Regions from separate parts of the Streptomyces sp. NPDC001407 genome, predicted to be linked through region 1. Evidence: riboswitches for the same ligand, from Rfam matches in the RefSeq annotation. Region 1 holds a riboswitch; each other region holds the start of a gene.
The links. Region 1 has a riboswitch for cobalamin ahead of ACFY1P_RS01785 (ribonucleoside-diphosphate reductase subunit alpha). Riboswitches for the same ligand answer to the same signal wherever they lie in the genome.
Positions count from the first base shown of each region.

Region 2: linked by a shared signal. The riboswitch ahead of metE (5-methyltetrahydropteroyltriglutamate--homocysteine S-methyltransferase) and the one ahead of ACFY1P_RS01785 (ribonucleoside-diphosphate reductase subunit alpha) in region 1 are both predicted to bind cobalamin.
Region 3: linked by a shared signal. The riboswitch ahead of ACFY1P_RS06305 (HoxN/HupN/NixA family nickel/cobalt transporter) and the one ahead of ACFY1P_RS01785 (ribonucleoside-diphosphate reductase subunit alpha) in region 1 are both predicted to bind cobalamin.
Region 4: linked by a shared signal. The riboswitch ahead of ACFY1P_RS23030 (cobalamin biosynthesis protein) and the one ahead of ACFY1P_RS01785 (ribonucleoside-diphosphate reductase subunit alpha) in region 1 are both predicted to bind cobalamin.

Region 1 is NZ_JBIAWF010000001.1:393,098-398,903, reverse strand. Features, by position in the region: gene ACFY1P_RS01790 (ribonucleotide-diphosphate reductase subunit beta) at 1-694, opposite strand, end outside; gene ACFY1P_RS01785 (ribonucleoside-diphosphate reductase subunit alpha) at 694-3,087, opposite strand; cobalamin riboswitch at 3,245-3,386, opposite strand; gene mctP (monocarboxylate uptake permease MctP) at 3,816-5,441, opposite strand; gene ACFY1P_RS01775 (DUF3311 domain-containing protein) at 5,438-5,716, opposite strand.
Region 2 is NZ_JBIAWF010000002.1:143,119-148,924, forward strand. Features, by position in the region: gene ACFY1P_RS04145 (NAD(P)H-binding protein) at 1-616, shown strand, start outside; gene ACFY1P_RS04150 (SDR family oxidoreductase) at 613-1,302, shown strand; gene metE (5-methyltetrahydropteroyltriglutamate--homocysteine S-methyltransferase) at 1,424-3,748, opposite strand; cobalamin riboswitch at 3,902-4,130, opposite strand; gene ACFY1P_RS04160 (cytochrome P450) at 4,343-5,533, shown strand; gene ACFY1P_RS04165 (FAD-dependent oxidoreductase) at 5,602-5,806, opposite strand, start outside.
Region 3 is NZ_JBIAWF010000003.1:162,695-168,500, forward strand. Features, by position in the region: gene ACFY1P_RS06290 (class I SAM-dependent methyltransferase) at 1-480, shown strand, start outside; gene ACFY1P_RS06295 (YidB family protein) at 536-1,024, opposite strand; gene ACFY1P_RS06300 (NAD-dependent epimerase/dehydratase family protein) at 1,031-2,080, opposite strand; gene ACFY1P_RS06305 (HoxN/HupN/NixA family nickel/cobalt transporter) at 2,163-3,305, opposite strand; cobalamin riboswitch at 3,325-3,542, opposite strand; gene ACFY1P_RS06310 (amino acid permease) at 3,723-5,279, shown strand; gene ACFY1P_RS06315 (YIP1 family protein) at 5,354-5,806, shown strand, end outside.
Region 4 is NZ_JBIAWF010000017.1:54,509-60,314, reverse strand. Features, by position in the region: gene ACFY1P_RS23040 (putative cobaltochelatase) at 1-95, opposite strand, end outside; gene ACFY1P_RS23035 (cobyric acid synthase) at 95-1,756, opposite strand; gene ACFY1P_RS23030 (cobalamin biosynthesis protein) at 1,786-2,772, opposite strand; cobalamin riboswitch at 2,894-3,020, opposite strand; gene ACFY1P_RS23025 (hypothetical protein) at 3,302-3,514, opposite strand; gene ACFY1P_RS23020 (anion permease) at 3,527-4,756, opposite strand; gene ACFY1P_RS23015 (class II aldolase/adducin family protein) at 4,870-5,559, shown strand.

The DNA of each region.
Region 1 (5,806 bases):
GCTCCTCCTGGCGGACCGTGTCCACGACCTCGAACGCGAAGTTCATGTGCATGGTCTCGTCACGGAACACCCAGTTGGTGCCGGTGGCCAGGCCGTGCAGCAGACCGCGCGAGCGGAACCAGTAGACGTACGCGAAGGCGCCGTAGAAGAACAGCCCCTCGATGCACGCCGCGAAGCAGATCAGGTTGAGCAGGAAGCGACGGCGGTCGGCCTTCGTCTCCAGCCGCTCCAGCTTCTCGACCTCGTTGATCCACTTGAAGCAGAACTGGGCCTTCTCGCGGATGGACGGGATGTTCTCCACCGCGTCGAAGGCGGCGGCACGGTCCTCCGGGTCGGGGAGGTAGGTGTCCAGCAGCGTCAGATAGAACTGGACGTGCACGGCCTCCTCGAAGAGCTGCCGCGAGAGGTACAGCCGCGCCTCGGGGGAGTTGATGTGCTTGTACAGCGTCAGCACGAGGTTGTTCGCCACGATCGAGTCACCGGTCGCGAAGAACGCGACCAGGCGGCCGATCATGTGCTGCTCACCCGGGGACAGCTTGGCGAGGTCGGCGACGTCCGAGTGGAGGTCGACCTCCTCGACGGTCCAGGTGTTCTTGATGGCGTCGCGGTAGCGGTCGTAGAAGTCCGGGTACCGCATCGGCCGCAGGGTGAGCTCGAAGCCGGGGTCGAGCAGGTTCTTCTCGGTGGAGCTCATTACTGGCAGGCCTCGCAGGACTCGGGGTTCTCAAGGGAGCAGGCGACGGCGTCCGCGTCCGGGGTGGCCTGCTGTACGGGAATGGTGGCGGCGGCACCGGCGGAGCGCGCGATCCGGGTGGCCGGGCGCGAGCGCAGGTAGTACGTCGTCTTGATGCCCTGCTTCCAGGCGTACGCGTACATCGAGCTGAGCTTGCCGATGGTGGGCGACGCCATGAAGAGGTTCAGCGACTGGCTCTGGTCCAGGTACGGCGTACGGGCCGCGGCCATGTCGATCAGGAAGCGCTGCGGGATCTCCCAGGCGGTGCGGTAGAGGTCGCGCACCTCCTTGGGGATCCACTGCATGTCCTGGATCGAGCCGTTGGCGTCGGTCATCGCGTCACGCGTGGTGCGGTCCCACACGCCGAGCTTCTTCAGGTCCTCCACCAGATAGGTGTTGACCTGGAGGAACTCACCGCTGAGCGTCTCGCGCTTGAAGAGGTTGGAGACCTGCGGCTCGATGCACTCGTACACGCCCGCGATGGACGCGATGGTGGCCGTCGGCGCGATCGCCAGCAGCAGCGAGTTGCGCATGCCGACCTCGGCGATGCGGGCGCGCAGCGCCGCCCAGCGGTCGGCCCAGCGCTGCTCGGCGTTCGGGTAGTGGTCCGGGTGCAGCACGCCGCGGGCGGTGCGGGTCGCGGACCAGGCCGGGTGCGGGCCGTGCCGCTCGGCGAGGTCGGCGGACGCCTCGTAGGCCGCGAGCATGATGCGCTCGGAGATCCGGGTGGACAGCTCCTTCGCCTCGGGGGAGTCGAAGGGCAGGCGGAGCCGGAAGAAGACGTCCTGGAGACCCATCAGGCCCAGGCCCACCGGGCGCCAGCGGCTGTTGGAGTTGCCGGCCTGCTCGGTCGGGTAGAAGTTGATGTCCACGACGCGGTCGAGGAACGTCACGGCCGTACGGACCGTACGGTCGAGCTTCTCCCAGTCCATCACCTCTCCCCCATCGCCGATGTCCCTGCCCAGGTGCTGCGCCAGGTTGACCGAGCCGAGGTTGCAGACAGCCGTCTCGCCGTCGTCCGTGACCTCGAGGATCTCGGTGCAGAGGTTCGAGGAGTGGACGACCTTGCCGGGCTCGGCCGTCTGGTTCGCGGTGCGGTTGGACGCGTCCTTGAAGGTCATCCAGCCGTTGCCGGTCTGCGCGAGGGTGCGCATCATCCGGGAGTACAGCACGCGCGCCGGGATCTGCTTGACGGCCTTGCCCTCAGCCTCGGCCTTGCGGTACGCGGCGTCGAACTCGTCGCCCCACAGGTCGACCAGCTCGGGCGTGTCGGCCGGGGAGAACAGCGACCAGTCGGCGTCCGCCTCGACGCGGCGCATGAACTCGTCCGGGATCCAGTGCGCGGTGTTGAGGTTGTGCGTGCGGCGGGCCTCTTCACCGGTGTTGTCGCGGAGCTCCAGGAACTCCTCGATGTCCGCGTGCCAGGTCTCCAGATAGACGCAGGCCGCGCCCTTGCGCCGGCCGCCCTGGTTGACCGCCGCCACGGAGGCGTCGAGCGTGCGCAGGAACGGCACGATGCCGTTGGAGTGCCCGTTGGTGCCCCGGATCAGCGAGCCGCGCGAGCGGATGCGGCTGTAGGACAGGCCGATGCCGCCGGCGTGCTTCGACAGGCGCGCCACCTGGTGGTAGCGGTCGTAGATCGAGTCCAGCTCGTCCAGCGGCGAGTCCAGCAGATAGCAGGACGACATCTGCGGGTGGCGGGTGCCGGAGTTGAAGAGCGTGGGGGAGGACGGCAGGTACGACAGGGTGCTCGTCAGCCCGTAGAGCTCGGCGACGTCCTCCAGGGCCCGCACCGAGTGGTCCTCGGCCAGACCGCAGGCCACGCGCAGCAGGAAGTGCTGCGGGGTCTCGATGACCTGGCGGGTGATCGGGTGGCGCAGCAGGTAGCGGCTGTGCAGGGTGCGCAGGCCGAAGTAGCCGAAGCGGTCGTCGGCGCCGTCGGCGAGCGCCTTCTCGACGAGCTCGTCGAGGCGCGCGGCGTGGGTCGTGACGAACGCGGCGGTGTCGTCGGCGATCAGGCCCTCGCGGTGGCCGGTCGCGACGGACGCGGAGAAGGAGACGGCGCCCTGTCCGGCGGCCTCCTCGGCGATGGCGAGGGTGAGCAGGCGGGCCGCGAGCCTGGAGTACTCGGGCTCCTCGGCGATCAGGCCGGCGGCGGCCTCGGTGGCCAGGGACCGCAGTTCGGCCTCGTCCGAGCCCGGGTGGCGGCCCCGCAGCGCGGCGGCGGCGACCTTTCCGGGGTCGGTGGCGGGCAGATCGGCGGTGAGGTCGGTCAGGGTGCGCAGCAGCGCGGTCCCGGGGCCGCCGGTCGCTTCCGCGGACGCTGAGACCGGATCGGCGGGCGCGATGGTCACTGAGGCTCTCCCTCGCTCGGCAAGGGGCCGGGCGGGTGGCGCGCGACGGGCGCGTACGGGCATGCCTGAAGCACCAGGGCATGCTCGTAGCGTCCATCGGCCCAACCCGCGAGGCCCGGACGAATACAAAACGCCCGATGCGGGGCCGGAGCGGCTCAGCGGTGGGCGTGCTGTCGGCAGGTACTCGGACTCCTGCATGCGTCATTACGGCATACATGCACCGTTGCGGGACAGTTCCGGATTTCCACCGGATTCCCCTGCGACGACAGCGAGGACGAGCATACATCTAGTGCTGGCCGTCGCATGCACCACCACATCTTGTGTCACGCGGTAATCGGGCGGGTCGGAATGTGCTAACAGGGCCTGCCGGTACGGGGCATGACGGAGGGCCGCCGGCGCCTTGTGCGGCGCGCGACGGCCCTCGGTGACCCGGTGGGGTGGACGGGTGTCCGGCGGGGCGTCTGGGGGTGCCTGGGGGTGTCCGGGGGTGCGCCTGGAGGGGGCCGGGTGGGTGCGGGTGCGTTGCGTCTGCGGCGGGGACGCCCTTCGGGCGCGTCCTCAAACGCCGGACGGGCTGGATCGCACGGACCGTAGTCCGCACCATCCAGCCCGTCCGGCGTTTGAGGACACCGCGCGAAGCGCGGTCAGGGGTCTGGGGCGGCGCCCCAGTTTCGGGAAGGGGCGGGGCTGGGGAAGAAGAAAGCGCCGCCCGCAGGGCGTCAATGAGGTCAATGCCCCCCAGGGGCCCCCGCCGTCGCCGGAGGCAATTCCTCCGCCACCCCCGGATCCCCCACATCCGCCGTGTAATCGGACGCCTTCGTCTCGTCCACCCCGTCCGGGACACCCACCGCCTTGAACACCACCGTGAGCACGACAGCGACAAGCACATTCAGGACGAACGCCGTAAGCCCGATATACCCCTTCTCCCCGATGAACGGAATAAGGTTCGTATTCCCGAAATGATCCTGAGTCGCACTGGGCGTGTCATACGCCCGCCACGTCCCGTACGTCATGCCGACCGCCCACCCCGCCAGCAGACCCCACCGGTGGAACCAGCGGGTGAAGAGCCCGCCGACGAGCGCCGGGACGGTCTGGAGGATCCAGATGCCGCCGAGCAGCTGGAAATTGATCGCGACCGTCTTGTCCATCGTCAGGACGAAGACCAGCGCGCCGACCTTCACCAGCAGCGAGGCGAGCTTGGAGACCTTGGCCTCGTGCTCGGGTGAGGCGTCGGGGCGGATGAAGTCCTTGTAGATGTTCCGGGTGAAGAGATTCGCCGCGGCGATGGACATGATGGCCGCCGGCACCAGCGCGCCGATACCGATCGCCGCGAAGGCGACGCCCGTGAACCAGTCCGGGAACATGTCCTCGAAGAGCTGCGGAATGGCCAGCTGGCCGTTCTTCACCTTGACGCCCGCGGCGATCGCCATGAAGCCGAGCATGGCCAGCAGGCCCAGCATCAGGGAGTAGAGCGGCAGGATCGTGGTGTTGCGGCGGATGACGTTGCGGCTCTTGCTGGAAAGGACCGCGGTCACCGAATGCGGATAGAGGAACAGCGCCATCGCCGAGCCGAGCGCGAGCGTCGCGTACGCCCATTGCGCGTCCGGACCGCTCACCAGTGAGCCGCGCGGTCTGCCCGTCGCCGGATTCTTCTCGGCGAAGGCGTCACCCGCCTTCGCGAAGATGTGCTCGAAACCCCCCAGCCTGATGGGGATGTAGATGATGGCCACGATGATCACGATGTAGATCAGCGCGTCCTTGACGAAGGCGATCAGCGCCGGGGCCCGCAGCCCGGCCGAATACGTATAGGCCGCGAGCACGCCGAAGGCGATGAGCAACGGCAGGTCCTTCATGAACCAGTTGGACCCGCCACCGACCCCGAGAACGTCCAGCACGGCCTGGATTCCGACGAGTTGGAGCGCGATGTACGGCATCGTCGCGAGCAGCCCGGTCAGCGCGAGGGCCAGCGACAGCCCCTTCGAACCGAACCGGCCGCGGACGAAGTCCGAGGAGGTCACATAACCGTGCTTGTGCGCCACCGACCACAGCCGGGGCAGGAAGGTGAACACCAGCGGATAACACAGGATCGTGTAAGGCACCGCGAAGAATCCCGCCGCGCCGCCCGCGTAGATGGCCGCCGGCACGGCGACGAAGGTGTACGCCGTATAGAGGTCGCCGCCCAGCAGGAACCAGGTGATCCAGGTGCCGAACGACCGCCCGCCCAGCCCCCATTCGTCGAGGTTGTCCGCGTTCTCCGCGCGTCGCCAGCGGGAGGCGACGAATCCCATCACCGTGACGACCAGGAAGAAGAAGATGAACACGGCGAGTGCCACGCCGTTCACGCCGTTCTTCACGCGCGCTCACCCGCCTTACGGATCCGCTCGTTCCGCTCGTGTCGGCGCACGAGCATGTAGGCGATGACGGTGAGCGCGGTCGAGATCAGCACCCACAGCATCTGGTACCAGTAGAAGAAGGGGATCCCGATGAACGCGGGCGTGAGCCGCGCGTAGGAATCGACCCAGAGCATCGCGACGAAGGGAATGGCGAGACATACTCCGGCCACGACCATCGGCACCCTCACAACGGGCCCGCGCCCGCGCTCCGGTGGCTCCATCGGTGGTTCTGTCATGACGGCGACTCCCCCCTAGGTGATCACTGCGTGATGCGCAGGAAATCTAGGTCAGCCTCCTGCTGGGCGTCACCCCCTGTCCGCATATCG
Region 2 (5,806 bases), on a different contig from region 1:
CGCCGCGAAGGCGTTCACGGTCCACGGTGTGGGCCACGTCGTCGGCGTCTCGGCGCTCGGCCGCGGCACGCCCTTCGCCGGCCGCGCCGGACACGTCACGGCGTCGCTGGCCATGGACGATCTCATCGCGGCCACCGGCGTGGCCTACCGGGCGCTCGCGAGCCCGACGTTCATGGACAACCTTTTGAGGCAGGTCGCGACGATCCGCGATGACGGTGTGTTCACCGGCACCTTCACCGCCGACCGCAAAGCACCGACGGCCGCCACCCGGGACATCGCCGCGGCCGCCGCGGGTCTGCTGCTCGACCGCTCCTGGACGGGGACGGGCGAGGTCCCGGTGCTGGGCCCCGAGGACCTCTCGGCGAACGACATCGCGCGCATCATGTCCGACGTGCTCGGCCGCCCGGTCCGCTACGAGCGGCAATCTCTTGACGACGCCCGTGCCGCGCTCACCGGACACGGCGTCGGGGACGCGGTCGCGCAAGGCTACGTCGACATGATGCGCTCCAAGGACGCCGGCCTGGACGACGGCGTACGGCGCACCCCTGGGACCGCGAACCCGACGACGTTCCGCACCTGGTGCGAAGAGGTCCTCAAGCCGGCGGTGCAGGCATGAGCGACAGGACCGCCCTCGTCATCGGGGCATCCCGCACCCTCGGGCTCGGACTCGCCACCGAGTACGCGCACCGCGGCTGGAACGTCATCGGCACCGTGCGGGGCACCAGCCGCACCGGCCTCCACGACCTGGCCGAGGCGTCCGGGGGCCGCGTCACCGTCGAGTCGCTGGACATGACCAAGCCTGAGCAGATCACCGCGTTGCGCGAGCGCCTGACGGAACGCACCCTGGACCTGCTGTTCGTCAACGCCGCCATCACCAGGGGCGACATCCCGATCGCGGACGTCCCCGAGGAGATGTTCACCGAGGTCATGGTCACGAACGCGCTCAGCCCGATGCGCGTGGTCGAGTCCTTCCGCTCACTGGTCGCGCCGACCGGGACCATCGGCGTCATGTCCTCGCGCCAGGGCAGCATCGGTCTGAACACCCGGGGCGGTCAGGATCTCTACCGCGCCAGCAAGTCCGCCCTCAACCAGCTCATGCGCAGCTACGCCGTCCGGTACGCCGACGCCGCCCATACGCTCCTGCTCATCAACCCCGGCCACGTCCGCACCGAACTCGGCGGGCCGGAAGCGCCGTTGACCATCGACCAGTCCATCCCGGGCGTGGTGGACACGATCGACCGTCACAGCGGCGAACCGGGGCTGAAGTTCCTGGACTACCAGGATCAGCCCGTGCCCTGGTAACGGCCGGCTGGAGCAGCATTTCCGATCAGAAGGACCGCATCGGGGGGGCAGCGGGGGTCGTGCTTGAAGCCCGCTGCCCCGCGATCCGGTCGGATCTTCTCGGGGAGTGCGGCCGGCCCGGTCAGGAAGCCGTGGTGGACAAGCCGCCCCGGACCTCACGGGCCGCTGCCACCAGGTTCTCCAGCGCGGCACGGACCTCGGGCCAGCCGCGGGTCTTCAGGCCGCAGTCGGGGTTGACCCACAGCCGCTCGGCCGGAATGGCCTCGAGCCCCTTGCGCAGCAGCGCCATCACCTCCCGCGCGCCGGGGACCCGCGGGGAGTGGATGTCGTAGACGCCGGGTCCGACCTCGCGGGGGTATCCGGCTCCGGCGAGTTCACCGGCGACCTGCATGTGGGAGCGGGCCGCCTCCAGGCTGATGACGTCCGCGTCGAGGTCGTCGATGGCCCGGAGGATGTCGCCGAACTCGGCGTAGCACATGTGGGTGTGGATCTGGGTGTCGGGCCGGACGCCGGCGGTGGTGAGGCGGAATGCCTCGGTGGCCCAGGTGAGGTACGCGGCGCGGCCGGCGGCCCGCAGCGGCAGCGTCTCGCGCAGGGCGGGCTCGTCCACCTGGATCACTGAACTCCCGGCGGCCTGGAGGTCGTTCACCTCGTCGCGCAGGGCGAGGGCGACCTGCCGGGCGGTGTCGGCGAGCGGCTGGTCGTCGCGGACGAAGGACCAGGCGAGCATGGTGACGGGCCCGGTGAGCATGCCCTTGACGGGGCGGTCGGACAGCGACTGGGCGTAGGACGTCCAGCGTACGGTCATCGGGCCGGGCCGGGAGATGTCACCGGCGAGAACCGGCGGGCGGACGTAGCGGGTGCCGTAGGACTGGACCCAGCCGTGCCGGGTGGCGAGGTAGCCGGTGAGCTGCTCGGCGAAGTATTGCACCATGTCGTTGCGTTCGGGCTCGCCGTGGACCAGGACGTCGATCCCGGCCTTCTCCTGGAAGGAGACGACCTCGCGGATCTCGGCCTCGATCCGCTGCTCGTAGGCGGCCGCGCCGATGCGCCCGGCGCGCAGGTCCGCGCGGGCGGTGCGGAGTTCGCCGGTCTGCGGGAACGAGCCGATGGTGGTCGTGGGCAGCAGGGGCAGCCGCAGGTGGGCGCGCTGGGCGCGGGCGCGCTCCGGGTAGGGGCGGGAGCGGCGGCCGTCGGCGTCGGTGACGGCGGCGGCCCGGGCGCGGACGGCGGGATCGTGGGTGAGGGCGGAGCCGGCGCGGGAGGCGAGATCGGCGCGGTTGGCGGCGAGTTCCGCCGCGATCGTGTGGGTGCCCTCCGCCAGCCCGCGCGCCAGGGTGACGGTCTCGGTGGTCTTCTGGCGGGCGAAGGCGAGCCAGCGGGCGATCTGCGGGTCGATGTCGCGCTCGGCGGCGGCGTCGAGCGGGACGTGCAGGAGCGAGCAGGAGGCGGCCACGTCGACCCGGTCGGCGAGGCCGAGGAGCGTGCCCAGAGTGGACAGCGACTTCTCCAAGTCGTTGATCCAGACGTTGCGGCCGTCGACGACGCCCGCGACGAGCCGCTTGCCGGGCAGGCCGCCGGCGGCCGCGAGGTCCTGGAGGTTGGCGGCGGCGGGCCCGGTGAAGTCGAGGGCGAGCCCGTCGACGGGTGCCTTGGCCAGCACCGGCAGGGCCTCGCCCAGCCGGTCGAAGTAGGAGGCGACGAGGAGCTTGGGCCGGTCCGTGAGCGTCCCCAGGTCGCGGTAGGCGCGGGCCGCGGCGTTCAGCTCGGCGGGGGACCGGTCCTGGACGAGGGCGGGCTCGTCGAGCTGGACCCATTCGGCGCCGGCGGCGCGCAGGTCGGCGAGCACTTCCGCGTAGACGGGCAGCAGCCGGTCCAGCAGGGTCAGCGGTTCGAAGCCGGGAGCGACACCGGGGGCGGGCTTGGCGAGCAGGAGGAAGGTGACCGGCCCGACGAGGACAGGGCGCGCGGCCGGCCCGAGGGCGAGCGCCTCGCCCAGCTCGGCGACCTGCTTGGCGGAGTCGGCCGTGAAGACGGTGTCGGGGCCGAGCTCCGGCACCAGGTAGTGGTAGTTGGTGTCGAACCACTTGGTCATCTCCAGCGGGGCCACGTCCTGGGTGCCGCGGGCCATGGCGAAGTAGCCCTCCAGCGGGCCCTCCTCCATGGCGGCGCGGTGCCGGGCGGGGATCGCGCCGACCATGACGCTGGTGTCCAGGACGTGGTCGTAGTACGAGAAGTCGCCGGTCGGCACCTCGCGTATCCCCGCCTCCGCGAGGGCCAGCCAGTTGGCGGCGCGCAACTGCTCGGCGGTCCGCCGGAGTTCGGCCGCGTCCACCTGGCCCTTCCAGTAGCCCTCGACGGCCTTCTTCAGTTCCCGGTGGTGGCCCTGGCGGGGGTAGCCGTACACGGTCGCCCGTGCTGCCGCGGCTGCGGACTTGCTGGTCACGTGACTCTCCTTCGCGAGCTGCTGTCGACCGATCCGGAACGGGACGAGGGCGCGAAGGAGCCGGCACACCGGCCGGACCGTGCCGCTTCCACGACACGCCTGCCCGATGTGTACGCCGACCCGCCCTCGAGGTCACCGGATCTCCGCACGCGTACGTCGCGCACGGGCAGTGGCAGGTCTTCGGACTCGCGGGCACGCCTCGTGGGACACGAGGTTCCTACTGGCCGTCGCTTCCCGGGTCCGTCCGGACCCAGTGCGTATGACGGCGGTCGTTCCCGCTCACCGCTGCGGGGCAGTCCCGGATTCCCACCGGGTTCCCTCTTGCGACGCGCCTGCCTGGCGAGCAGGGCGAACCAGCTGCACCGCTCACCCTATTCACAGACTTGATCCCCGAACAACCCCTCTGGCATATCGTCAGTGTTGCCTTCGGCGCCATCCATTGCAACGCTTCGTTGCATTCGAGCCCAGCGTCATTGCTCCAATTTCACGCCGTTCACCTGGACATACACCTTCTTGTCGATTGACCGCACCATGAACGCAACGTAGCTTTCGACCTACACCGAACACGTCATATCGCGAGACGAGGAAATGGTCATGGATGAATCCGTCCACACCGTCGCGACGCTCCCGACGGCACGTCAGCCCGGCTGCCCCTTCGACCCGCCGGCAGAGCTGATCGACGCCCGCCGGCAGAGCCCCATCAGCCGCTGCACGCACCCCGGGGGAAGGCCCGGCTGGCTGGTCACCGGATACGACCTGGTCAGATCGGTGCTGGCCGACCCGCGGTTCAGCTCACGCAAAGAGCTCATGAACATGGGCGACTTCGAAATCCCTCCGGCACCGCCCGGCGAGTTCCTCCTCATGGACGAGCCCCAGCACGGGCGTTACCGGAAACCGCTGATGGGCAAGTTCACCGTACGGCGGATGCGACTGCTCACCGAGCGCATCGAGCGGATCACCGCCGACTGCCTTGACGCCATGGAGAAAGCCGGCCCGCCGGTGGACCTGGTGACCGCGTTCGCCAAGCCCATCCCCACCATCGTGATCTGCGAACTGCTGGGGGTGCCGTACGAGGACCGGGGCTCCTTCCAGGAGCAGATCGACACGTTCATGGGCGGGGAGACAAGCGATGAGGCACTGATAGCGGCCTACACCGCGACCCAGGAGTACCTCGCGGGGCTGGTGGCCGCCAAGCGCGCCGACCCCACCGACGACGTCCTCAGTGAACTCACCGACAGCGACCTGACCGACGAGGAGCTCAAGGGGATCAGCCTGATCCTGCTGGCGGCCGGGTTCGACACCACCGCGAACATGCTGGCGCTCGGCACCTTCGCGCTGCTGCGGCACCCGGACCAACTGGCCGCGCTGCGCGCCGATCCCGCGCTCACCGACCAGGCCGTGGAGGAGCTGCTGCGGTATCTGAGCGTCGCCAAGACATTCTGGAGGACGGCGCTGGAGGACGTCGAGCTGGACGGCCGGACCATCAAGGCCGGCACGACGCTCGTCCTGTCGTACAGCACCGCGAACCGCGATCCCGAGCGCTTCGCCGACCCCCACGTGCTCGATCTCCAGCGGGAGTACAGCGGGCACCTGGCCTTCGGCCACGGCATCCACCAGTGCCTGGGCCAGCAACTGGCCCGCGTCGAGATGCGGGTCGCGTTCCCCGCGCTGCTCCACCGCTTCCCCACGCTGCGCCTGGCCGTACCGGCTGACGAGGTCGCCCTGCGCCCGGAGACCGCGGACATCTACGGTGTGAAGAGCCTCCCGGTGGCCTGGGACGTATGACCCGGACCGGGCCGGACACCGAGGACGCCACCGGCCCCCGCCCGTGACCGCTCCCGAGAAGACGCGTCTCAGCCGAAGAAGTCGGGGAAGCCCGGCTCGGTGGACCGGGTGTCGGGTATCAGGGCGGCCAGAATGGCCGCGGACTCGGCGGCCTGGTCGACGGCGCGGGGCAGCATGACCTTCTCGTACGCGGCGACGGCGTCGTCGATGCCGGGCTGGTCGACGATGGCCTGGGCGAGTTCGGCGCCGTCGAGCATGGCGAGGTTGGCGCCG
Region 3 (5,806 bases), on a different contig from region 1:
TGCGAGGGCGAGGTCATCGACATCGGCTGCGGCCCCGGCCGCCTCGTCGCCGCCCTGGCCGCGCTCGGCCGCCCGGCCCTGGGCGTGGACGTGAGCCCGGCGGCCGTCGCCCGCACCCGCCGCGCGGGAGGCACGGCGCTGTGCCGGTCGGTCTTCAACCCCCTGCCGGGCGAGGGGCGTTGGGGCACGGCGCTGCTCGTCGACGGGAACATCGGGATCGGCGGCGACCCCCGCGCGCTCCTGGCGCGCGTCGCCGCCATCACCGCGCCACGCGGGCTCCTCCTCGTCGAGGCCGCGGCGGCGGACGTCGACGAGCGGGTGCGGGTGCGGGTGGACGACGGCCGGGGGCGGCTGGGGCCGGCGTTCCCCTGGGCGCGGGTGGGGACGACCGCGCTGCTGCGGCACGCGGACGCCGCGGGGTGGCGAGTGGCGGACCGCTGGGAGTCGGCGGGCCGGTGGTTCGCCGCGCTGCGGCTCTGACGCTGGGGCGAGGAGAGAAGGACGACGGGAAAGGGCGGGCGGGAAACCGCCCGCGTCAGCCGCCCTGGTGGTGGGCGATCACTTCTTCCAGGGACCCCTGGGGGACCTCGCCGGTGGGCGTCAGCTTGTCGACCGCCTGCGGAATCACCCGCGCCAGCTCGTCCGCCGCTTCCTCCGGTGTGACGCCCGCCTTCTGCGCGACGTGGTCGAGCGCCTGGTAGGGCAGGGCCTGCGCCACTTCCGGGCCGCTGACCGGCTCGTTGGGCCCGGTGCCCACCCAGGAGCCGGTCTTCGCGCCGAGCCCGCCCTCCTGGAGCTGCTGCAACAGGCCGGAGAGCGACTCCCCTCCCCCGCTGCCGAGCGCACCGAGCAAAGAGCCCAGCAGAGAGCCTTCCTTGCTGCCGCCGAGCAGCCCGCCGAGCAGGGTTCCCAGGTCGTTGTCCGCCATGTCTGCCGCCTTTCCTGGAAGCGCACCGATATGCCATCCATCTATCCCGGGACGGCGGATCCGGCCCGGGATGGCGGGATGTTCACCCGTACGCAGCCATGGTCACACGCGCTGCGGCGCCCGCGCGAACTCCGTCATCCCCTCCGCGAAACCCACCGCCGCGCGCCAGCCCAGCTCCTCGCGCAGGCGCCGCGAGGACGCGGTGATGTGACGGACGTCGCCGAGCCGGTACTCGCCCGTGACGACGGGAGCCGGTCCGCCGTGCGCGGAAGCCAGGGCGGCGGCCATCTCCCCGATGGTGTGCGGGGTGTCGCTGCCGCAGTTGTACGCGCGCAGGGTGCCCGCCGGGCGGCCGGCGAGGTGTTCCAGGGCCAGGACGTTCGCCGCGGCCACGTCGCGTACGTGCACGAAGTCCCGGCGCTGGCGGCCGTCCTCGAAGACGCGGGGGCCCTCGCCGCGGGCGAGCGAGGAGCGGAAGAAGGAGGCGACGCCCGCGTACGGGGTGTCGCGGGGCATCCCCGGGCCGTAGACGTTGTGGTAGCGCAGGGAGACGGCCGTGCCGCCGGTGGCGCGGGCCCAGGCGGCGGCCAGGTGTTCCTGGGCGAGCTTGGTCGTCGCGTAGACGTTGCGGGGGTCGACGGGGGCGTCCTCGTCGACCAGGCCCGGCGTCAGTTCCCGCTCGCAGCGCGGGCAGCGCGGTTCGTAGCGCCCGGCGTCGAGGTCCGCGGCCGCCCGCGGGCCGGGGCGCACCACGCCGTGCCGGGGGCAGGCGTAGCGTCCCTCGCCGTAGACGACCATGGAGCCGGCGAGGACCAGGCGGCGCACGCCCGCTGCGGCCATCTCCGCGAGGAGGACGGCCGTGCCGAGGTCGTTGCAGCCCACATAGGCGGGAGCGTCGGCGAAGTCCTTGCCGAGGCCGACCATCGCGGCCTGGTGGCAGACGGCGTCGATGCCGCGCAGGGCACCGGCCACGGCCGCGCGGTCGCGGAGGTCGGCATCGGTCCACTCGACGCCGGCGGGCCGGGGCGGTGTCTCGGGGTGGGCCGCGGGCAGCAGCGCGTCGAGGACGACGGGCCGGTGGCCGCGGGCGGTGAGTGCGGTGACGATGTGCGAGCCGATGAAGCCCGCGCCTCCGGTGACGAGTACGCGCATGGACCCGACGTTAGAGGCGCGGGCGGCGGGGCGCCCGTACCGGCGCCGCCCCGTCACCGGTCCGTAAGAACCTCGCCGGCCGTCAGGCCGCCTCGCTGGAGGCCGTCGCCGCGCGCGCCGCCCAGCGCTGCTCGACCTTGCCGAACCGCCAGTAGGCGAGCGCCGCCGCCCAGACCACCACGAAGAGGCCGACGATGACGAAGCCGACGTTGTCGAGGTTGAGGCCGGAGATCCAGCCGGTGACCGCGTCGTTCATGTCGAGCTTGTCGTGCAGCACGGTGACCAGCTCGATGGTGCCGATGAGGAAGGCGACGGCGATCGAGAGGCCGGTGATGGTGAGGTTGTAGTAGACCTTGCGGACGGGGTTGGAGAACGCCCACTGGTAGGCGAAGTTCATGAACGTGCCGTCGAGGGTGTCGAAGAGGCTCATCCCGGCGGCGAACAGCAGCGGCAGGCACAGGATCGCGTACCAGGGCAGCCCGGCGGCCGCGCCGCTGCCCGCCATCACCATGAGGGTGACCTCGGTGGCGGTGTCGAAGCCGAGGCCGAAGAGGAAGCCCAGGGGGTACATCTGGCCGGGGCGGGTGATGGAGCGGGTGAAGCGGCCGAGGATGCGGTTCATGAAGCCGCGCGAGTCCAGGTGCTGCTCCAGCTCGGCCTCGTCGTAGCGGCCCTCGCGCATGGCGCGGAAGATGCGCAGGATGCCCGCGAGGGCGACGAGGTTGAGGGCGGCGATGAGGTAGAGGAAGCCGCCGGAGACCGACGTGCCGACGACACCGAGGGTCTGGTGGGTGGTGGAGTCCTCGTCCATCAGCTTCCCGGCGATCTGGGTGCCGCCCGCCACCAGCGCGGCCATGACGACGACCACGCTGGAGTGGCCGAGGGCGAACCAGAAGCCGACCGAGACCGGGCGCTTGCCGTCGGCCATCAGCTTGCGGGTGGTGTTGTCGATGGCGGCGATGTGGTCGGCGTCGAAGGCGTGCCGCATGCCGAGGGTGTAGGCGGTGACGCCGAGTCCGACGCCGTAGACCTTGGAGTCCACGGTGTAGTGGTCGGGGACGACGAGCAGATAGAGCACGCCGAAGGCGACGACGTGCAGGGCGGCTATGACGCCCAGGAGTCCGGCGGTGCGCACGGTGTCCTGGCGGCGCCAGCGGAATGCGGACGGGCCGCCGGTGGCGGGCGCGGCGGGGGTTTCGGTGGGCAGGGTCATCTTGCGGGTCACGCTCCAGCACCTCGTGGATCTTCTCGTGAGATGCCGTGGCCGGTCTCCTGGCTTACGGGTTCGCTCGCGCCCGTCCCTGCCTTCCCGGCAGCAGGCTGCGGCCAGTGGCTCCGCGCACCCCGAGGGCGCGCGGAACGGGACGGTAACTCCCCGATCACAGTGGCGAGGGCCGCTCCGGAGTGGGACCACGAGGGTCCGTCACCGGTCTTCCCGAACACCACGGCCGGGCCACTTTAGCGCTCTGACCGGCGCGAGTGGCAAAGAAGTGGCAGTTGCCATAGTCGGGCAGGAGCGCTCTCCGGGCATGCGCGGGCGCCCGCCGTTCCGGAGCGCCGATGCTGGACGCGCCCCGCGAGCCGGTGCTACTACCAGTGCAGTTGACGGGTCACCCCATCCGGCACGAGAGAGGGCACGCCCATGGCGGACACCGGGCAGGAACCGGAGCGACGGGTCGGATTCGTACGCCGGATCGGGCTGTTCCAGGCCACCACCATCAACATGAGCCAGATGTGCGGCATCGGGCCCTTCGTCACCATCCCCCTGATGGTGACGGCGTTCGGCGGCCCGCAGGCGGTGATCGGGTTCGTCGCGGGCGCGCTGCTGGCGCTCGCCGACGGGCTGATCTGGGCGGAGCTGGGTGCCTCGCTGCCGGGGGCGGGCGGCAGTTACGTCTATCTGCGGCAGGCGTTCCAGTACCGCAGCGGCAAGCTGATGCCGTTCCTTTTCGTGTGGACGGCCATGCTGTTCATCCCGCTGGGCATGTCGACGGGGATCATCGGCTTCGTGCAGTACCTCGGCTATCTGTGGCCGGGCATGGGGCAGACGGCCGGGGACCTCGTGGGGCTCGCGGTCATCGCGCTCATCGTCGTGGCGCTGTGGCGGCGGGTGGAGAACATCGCGCGGCTCACCGTGGTGCTGTGGGCGGTGATGATCGCCTCGGTCGTCCTCGTCATCCTCGCGGCGTTCACCCACTTCAGCCCCCACCGGGCCTTCACCTATCCCGCCCACGCCTTCGAGCTGACGACCAATCACTTCTGGATCGGCTTCGCGGCGGGCCTGACCATCGGCATCTACGACTACCTCGGCTACAACACCGCCGCCTACATGGGCGCCGAGATCAAGAACCCGGGACGGACGCTGCCGCGCGCGATCGTCTACTCCATCCTCGGCATCATGGCGATCTATCTGCTGCTCCAGATCGGCACACTGGGGGTCGTCGACTGGAAGCAGATGCTCGACGAGAACTCCACGGCACACTCCTCCGTGGCCTCCGCCGTCCTGGAGACGGCCTGGGGCAAGGGCCCGGCCCGGACGGTCACGGTGCTGATCCTGATCACGGCCGTCGCCTCCGTCCTCACCGGTCTCCTCGGCGGCTCCCGCGTGCCCTACGACGCAGCGCGGGACAAGGTCTTCTTCCGCTCCTTCGGCAGCCTGCACCCCCGCCACCACTTCCCGGTGCTGGGCCTGGCGTCGATGGGCGTCATCACCTGCGTCGGCTTCCTGATCGGCCGTCATACGGACCTGACCACGCTGATCCAGCTGCTGACCACCGTGATGGTGATCGTCCAGGCGCTGGCCCAGGTGGTGGCGGTGTCGGTGCTGCGCCGCCGGCAGCCGGGGCTGCGCCGCCCGTACCGCATGTGGCTCTATCCGCTGCCGAGCCTGGTGGCGCTCGTGGGCTGGCTGGTGATCTACGGCTACGCGGACAAGAACTCCCCCGGCCGGCACCCCATCGAGTGGTCGCTCGCCTGGGTCGCCGCGGGCTGTGTGGCGTTCGCGCTCTGGGCGCGCGTCGAGAAGGTGTGGCCGTTCGGCCCGCGCGAGATCTCGGAGGAGTACCTGCACGCCCCCGACCCCGACGCGGGCGCCGATCCCGACGGCTCCACGGGCCCGGAACCGGGCCCCGACGCGGGCCCGGGACCGGACGCGGGGCCCGGCGCCGACACCGATCCCAGGGCACCCGAACCGGTCTGACGTCGCCTCATGCGCGAGGAGCCGAGCGGCCCGGCCACCGGTGGCCGGGCCGCTCGGTGATAGAAATTGCATCCATGCCCGTGACCCCCTCACCCTCCGCGCCCGCGTCCTCCTCACCGCACGCCCCGGCCGCGGCACCGCGCAGACTGCTCTGGCACCGCCTCATATTCGGGCTGTGGTTCCGGCCGGTCGAAGTGCTCGACGAGGCCCGGGACCGCAGCGTCTGGGGAGCGGCGACGTTCCTGTGCCTGCTCGCCGGGCTGCTGGGGACGCTGGGCAGGGGCGACTTCCAGGCGCAGTGGCGGGTCAGTCCCACGCTCGCGATGGAGGCGGTGGCCATCGCCGACGGCGTGCTGCTCCTCGCCAGCCTGCTGCTGGGCGTCGTCACGCACGCGATCGCCCGCAGGCTCGGCGGCAACGGCAGGTTCGGCCCGACGGTCACCCTGTTCGTGGTGATCTTCTGGGCGACGGACCTGCCCCGGCTCGCCCTCCACGCCTGGCTGCCGGGCGGGTCGTATCCCGTACGG
Region 4 (5,806 bases), on a different contig from region 1:
CCGCCGATGGCGGGTGAGAGGGCGTTGAGCAACAGGCCCAGCCGCATGTCGTCCATGCCGACGATCGCGGTGAACGGATAGGTGGCCGAGGCCATCAGGTGTTACCCCCTTCGAGGGAATCGATCCCACCGGGCACGCCGGTGGCCGCCGGGGTCTCGCCGGCACTGTCACCGCGACGGTCCGGGCTCTGTTCTCTGCGCGCAGGCGGAAGCGGTGCCCCCGGCGGTATGAACCGCATCCCGCGGGGAACCCCGTCCTCGATCAGCCGCAGCAGCGCGTCCGTGTCCGCGTGCTGCTCTATGAGGTCGCCGAGCCGGTCCAGCTGCTCCTCGCGCAGCGCCGCGAACGACGTGTCCGGTGCCGGTACGAACGACCGGCCCGCCGCCTCGGCGACCCGTCGCAGGAACGCCCGCCGGAAACCGTCGCTCTCCAGCGAGCCGTGCCAGTGCGTGCCCCACACGGATCCCGACCGGCACCCGTCCAGGAACGCCTCTTCTCCGCCCAGCACTTCGGCGACACCGTGGTGGATCTCGTAGCCCTCCACCCGCTCGCCGAGCGCCTCGCCGACCGGCCGGGCCAGCGTCTTCTCCAGGGCGAACCGCACCCGGACCGGCAGCAGGCCCAGGCCCTCGACGGTGCCCGCCTTCGACTCGACCTCGTCCTCGATGCGCTCGCCCAGCAGCTGGTAGCCGCCGCAGATGCCCAGCACCGGCCGGCCCTCCGCCGCGCGCCGCGCGAGCGCGTCCGCGAGCCCGCGCTCGCGCAGCCAGGCGAGCGCCCGCACGGTGCCGCGGGTGCCCGGCACGACGACCAGATCCGCGTCGAGGAGCTCCTCCGGGCGGTCCACGAACCGTACGACGACGCCCGGTTCGGCGGCGAGCGCGTCGACGTCGGTGAAGTTCGACATCAGCGGCACCGCGCACACCGCGACGCGCAGCACGTCCGCGCCGTGCGGCGGGGCCACCACCGACTCCCGGACGGCGCCGCGCATCGACACCCGCAGACCGTCCTCCTCGTCGATGCCCAGGCCGTGGGCGAACGGCAGCACGCCGACCGTGGGCCGCCCGGTGAGGTCCCGCAGCATCTCCAGGCCGGGCTCCAGCAGCGTCACGTCACCCCGGAACTTGTTGACCAGATAGCCCGCTATGTGCGCCTGGTCCTCGCGGGACAGCAGCGCCGTCGTACCGAAGAACGACGCGAACACCCCGCCCCGGTCGATGTCACCGACCACGACGACCGGCAGCCGCGCCGCACGGGCTATGCCCATGTTGACGATGTCCGTGCGCCGCAGATTGATCTCGGCGGGGCTGCCCGCGCCCTCGCAGATCACCGCGTCATGGGTGCGCCGCAGCTCCTCCAGGCACGCGGTCACCGTGCCGAACAACTGCTCCTGACGCCCCGAATGCCGTGTCTCCCCGGGGGACGACCCCCCGGACCCCCCGAAATACCCACGGGCGCTGAGCTCGCCCACAGGCTTGCCCATCAGCACCACCTGACTGCTGCGGTCGCCACCGGGCTTGAGCAGCACGGGATTCATCAGGGCCGACGGCTCGACCCGGGCCGCGGCCGCCTGCATGGCCTGCGCGCGGCCGATCTCCGCGCCCTCGCGGGTCACGAAGGAGTTGAGCGACATGTTCTGCGCCTTGAACGGCGCGACCTTGACGCCCTTGCGGACCAGCCACCGGCAGATCCCGGCGGTCACCACGCTCTTGCCCGCGTCCGAGGTCGTCCCGGCCACGAGCAGGCCCCCGCCCAGCGGGCCCGAAGGCCCGCCCTTGTCCGCTGTCACCGGCTCCTCCTCGTAAGACGATCTGGGGAAAGGCTGCCCGCCGCACGGCCCCGGGAGACGGCGGCCCGCACCCCGATCGCGACGCCCAGCGCCAGCAGCGACACCCGCCGGGAGAGGCGCACGGCGCGCTCGATGTCGGCGGTCTCCACGGGCCGGTTCTCCGCGCCCAGGACGGGGCGGTGCTCGACGCGGCCCTTGTAGGCGAGGGTGCCGCCGAGCCGGACGCCGAGCGCCCCGGCGAACGCGGCCTCCACCGGGCCCGCGTTGGGGCTCGGGTGCCGGGACGCGTCGCGCCGGGCCACCCGCCAGGCACCCCGAGGGTCGGGGCCGGCGAGCACGGCGAGGGTCGCGGTGAGCCGGGCGCCGGGCCAGCCGACGACGTCGTCGAGCCGGGCCGCGGCCCAGCCGAAGCGCCGGTAGCGGGGCGACTTGTGGCCGACCATCGCGTCCAGGGTGTTGACGGCCCGGAAGCCGGCCAGCCCCGGAACGCCGCCCAGCGCACCCCAGACGAGGGCGCCGACGACGGCGTCGGAGGTGTTCTCGGCCACGGACTCCACGACGGCGCGGGCCATTTGCGGGCCGTCCAGCGCCTCGGGGTCGCGCCCGCACAGATGGGGCAGCCGCTCCCGGGCGACCTCCAGGTCACCGGCGGCGAGCGCGCCCCCGACGGCACGGGCCTCACGGCCCAGCGAGGTGCCGCCCAGCACGGCCCACGTGGTGGCGGCGGTCAGGGCGATCCCGGCGGCGCGGGAGGGGCGTACGGCACGGGCCAGCGCTCCGGCGGCGGCCACGGTGCCGCCCGCGCACAGCAGCGTGTGCAGGGCGCCGTGACCGCGGTGGTCACGCCACAGCCGCTGCTCCACGGCCTGCGCGGCCCGTCCGAAAGCGGCCACGGGATGGCCGCGGCGGGGGTCGCCGAGGGCGCGGTCACCGAGGAAGCCGAGGGCGGCACCGCACGCGAAACCGAGATGATCGGCGCGCATCGGATCAGACCGCCGTCGTGTGGTACCTGGATCCGGGGGAACGGGATGGTCGGCGGCGGCCGGGCATGGCGATGTGTCCTCACTCAGGGTCCGCGCCCTGGCTCGACGTGACCGGCGACCAGAGTCTCCTGGCTCCCGGATCGACGCCGCCCCCGGCCTTCCGGCCTCGCGGCCGTGGCGGTAGTGCTTGGGGGAACGCTCCCCGGTGACAGTGGCGGGACCGCGCCGGACTCACACCGGCTTCCTCTGCTGTCGCCGTTTGGCCCCGGAAGTCCACCATGGGGTATGAACGGGCGTCAACTTCCGGCCTGGTGGGTGGGCTGGGCTTGGGGGTGCGCTGATCTGGGTGCGGTGCGTGGGCGCCTGCGGCGCTCGTCCTCAAACGCCGGACGGGCTGATGGTGCTGGTTACGGTCAGCACCATCAGCCCGTCCGGCGTTTGAGGACAACACGCGAAACGTGTTGCGGGGTCTGGGGCGAAGCCCCAGTTTCGGGAAGGGGCGGGGCTGGGGAACAAAACCCACCCCCACCTACCCCACGATCAAAAAGATCCCGTACCCCACAGCCGCCGCGCACAGCGCAAAGCACGCATACGCCCCGGACCGCGCCAGAACCCCCGGAGCCGCGCTGCCCGCAGGGCGCGACGTTCCGACGATCCCCAGCGTGAAGACGCCGACCAATCCGACGGTCACCACGAGGCTGACGCCGAAGACCTGCCCAAGAGCTGCCCAGTCGATGTGCATGGTGTGGATTCCTTAGCTCGCCGCGGCGGCGGGAGTGCGCCCGGCTTCGGGGGAGACGGTGACCACGGGGCCGACCGGCGGCGGGGCGACGGCCTGGAGCGCGGCGGTGACCACACCGGCCGGCTCGGCCGCTTCCGGCTGGTCCTCGTTGACGCTGTCGTGGGTGACGGGCTTGCGGCGGGAAGCGGCGTAGATCGCGCCGGACACCATCAGGCCGAGTACCGCGACCGTGGCGACGCCCCAGTCGCCCTGGTCGGCGAGGAACGCGGCGCCACCGGCGACGATGCCCGCGGCCGGCAGCGTCAGGCACCAGGCGACGGCCATCCGGCCCGCGGTCGACCAGCGGACCACGCCGCCCTTGCGGCCGAGGCCGGAGCCCATGATCGAGCCGGAGCAGACCTGGGTGGTGGAGAGCGCGAAGCCGATGTGCGAGGAGGCGAGGATCACGGTCGCGGCGCCGGTCTGGGCGGCGAAGCCCTGCGGCGGCTGGATGTCGGTGAGGCCCTTGCCGAGCGTACGGATGATGCGCCAGCCGCCCAGGTACGTACCGAGCGCGATGGCCAGGCCCGCGGAGACGATGACCCACAGCGGCGGGTCGGAGTGCGGGGCGACGACGCCGCCGGTGACCAGCGCGAGGGTGATGACACCCATCGTCTTCTGCGCGTCGTTGGTGCCGTGGGCGAGGGAGACCAGGGCGGCCGAGGCGATCTGCCCGGCGCGGTAGCCCTTGGCGGTCTCCTTCTCGTCGCGGCCCTTGGCGAGCCGGTAGGTGAGCCGCGTGGCGACCATGGCGGCGATGCCGGCCACGACGGGCGCCGCGACCGCCGGGATGAGGACCTTCATGACGACCTTGTCGGCGTTCACCGCGTCGAAGCCGACGGACACGATGGTCGCGCCGATCAGGCCGCCGAAGAGGGCGTGCGAGGAGCTGGAGGGCAGTCCGGCCAGCCACGTCAGCAGGTTCCAGACGATCGCGCCGATCAGGCCCGCGAAGATCACTTCGGGTCTGATCCCGGCGCTCTCGTCGATGATGCCCCCGGAGATGGTCTTGGCGACCTCGACGGAAAGGAACGCGCCGACAAGGTTGAGAACGGCCGACATCGCCACTGCCACCTTGGGCTTGAGTGCCCCGGTGGAGATGGTGGTGGCCATGGCGTTGGCCGTGTCGTGGAAGCCGTTCGTAAAGTCGAACACCAAGGCCGTGACGATCACGATCCCGATGAGAAGCGTGATGTGTTCCATTCACCCAGGCAATCAGCTCGATGGTCAGTACAGCGGTGACCGTAAGGACCCTGGGTGAACGGAAGGTGAACTGGGTCGGACCGAGTGGTGACGCGAACCGGAGGCGGATGGCGATGCGGATATCGAACACAGCGCAGAGTGACAACGGCGACACGGGCGACGACATAGGCCGGGCCTGGGCCGAGGTGGTGGCCACCGCCCGCCGCACCGTGGCGGACGGGCTGGTGGTGGGCACCTCCGGCAACGTCTCGGCGAGGGTCGGCGATGTCGTTCTTGTCACGCCCAGCGGGGTCCCCTACGACCGGCTCCGCCCCGAGGACGCGGTCGGCGTCGACCTCGACGGCCGCCAGGTCCTCGGCGAGCTGACCCCCACCAGCGAACTCCCCATGCACCTGGCCGTCTACCGCTCCACCGACGCGGCGGCCGTCGTCCACACCCACGCCGTCCACGCGACGGCGACCGCGGGCCTGGTCGACGAGCTGCCCCTGGTCCACTACATGGCGGGCGCGCTGGGCGGCCCGGTACGGGTCGCCGACTACGCGCTCTACGGCACGGACGAACTCGCCCACAACATGCTGCGCGCCCTGGAGGGCCGCACGGGCTGTCTGCTGCGGAACCACGGCACGGTCGTCCACGGCGCGACCCTCGACCAGGCGTACGACCGGACCGCTCAGCTGGAGTGGATGTGCGAGCTGTGGCTGAAGTCCGCCGCGGTCTCCGGCCGGACTCCGTCCCTGCTCACGCTTGACGAGCTGGGGGAGGCGACGCGGAAGCTTCGGGGGTACGGGCAGCGGAGGGGGTGAGCGGGGTTTTGTTCCCCAGCCCCGCCCCTTCCCGGCTGCATCTGATGTGCGGCTCCGCCGCGTGGGGGAGACCCCGGACCCCCTTGAGCGCCCTGCGGGCGCGTCCTCAAACGCCGGACGGGCTGAAACATGCGGAACATGGTTCGTAACCCGCGGGCCGCAGGCAACGGACTACCGTCCGCACATCCAGCCCGTCCGGCGTTTGAGGACGCGCCCGCAGGGCGCTCTCCGCCGCTGGGGGCACCTC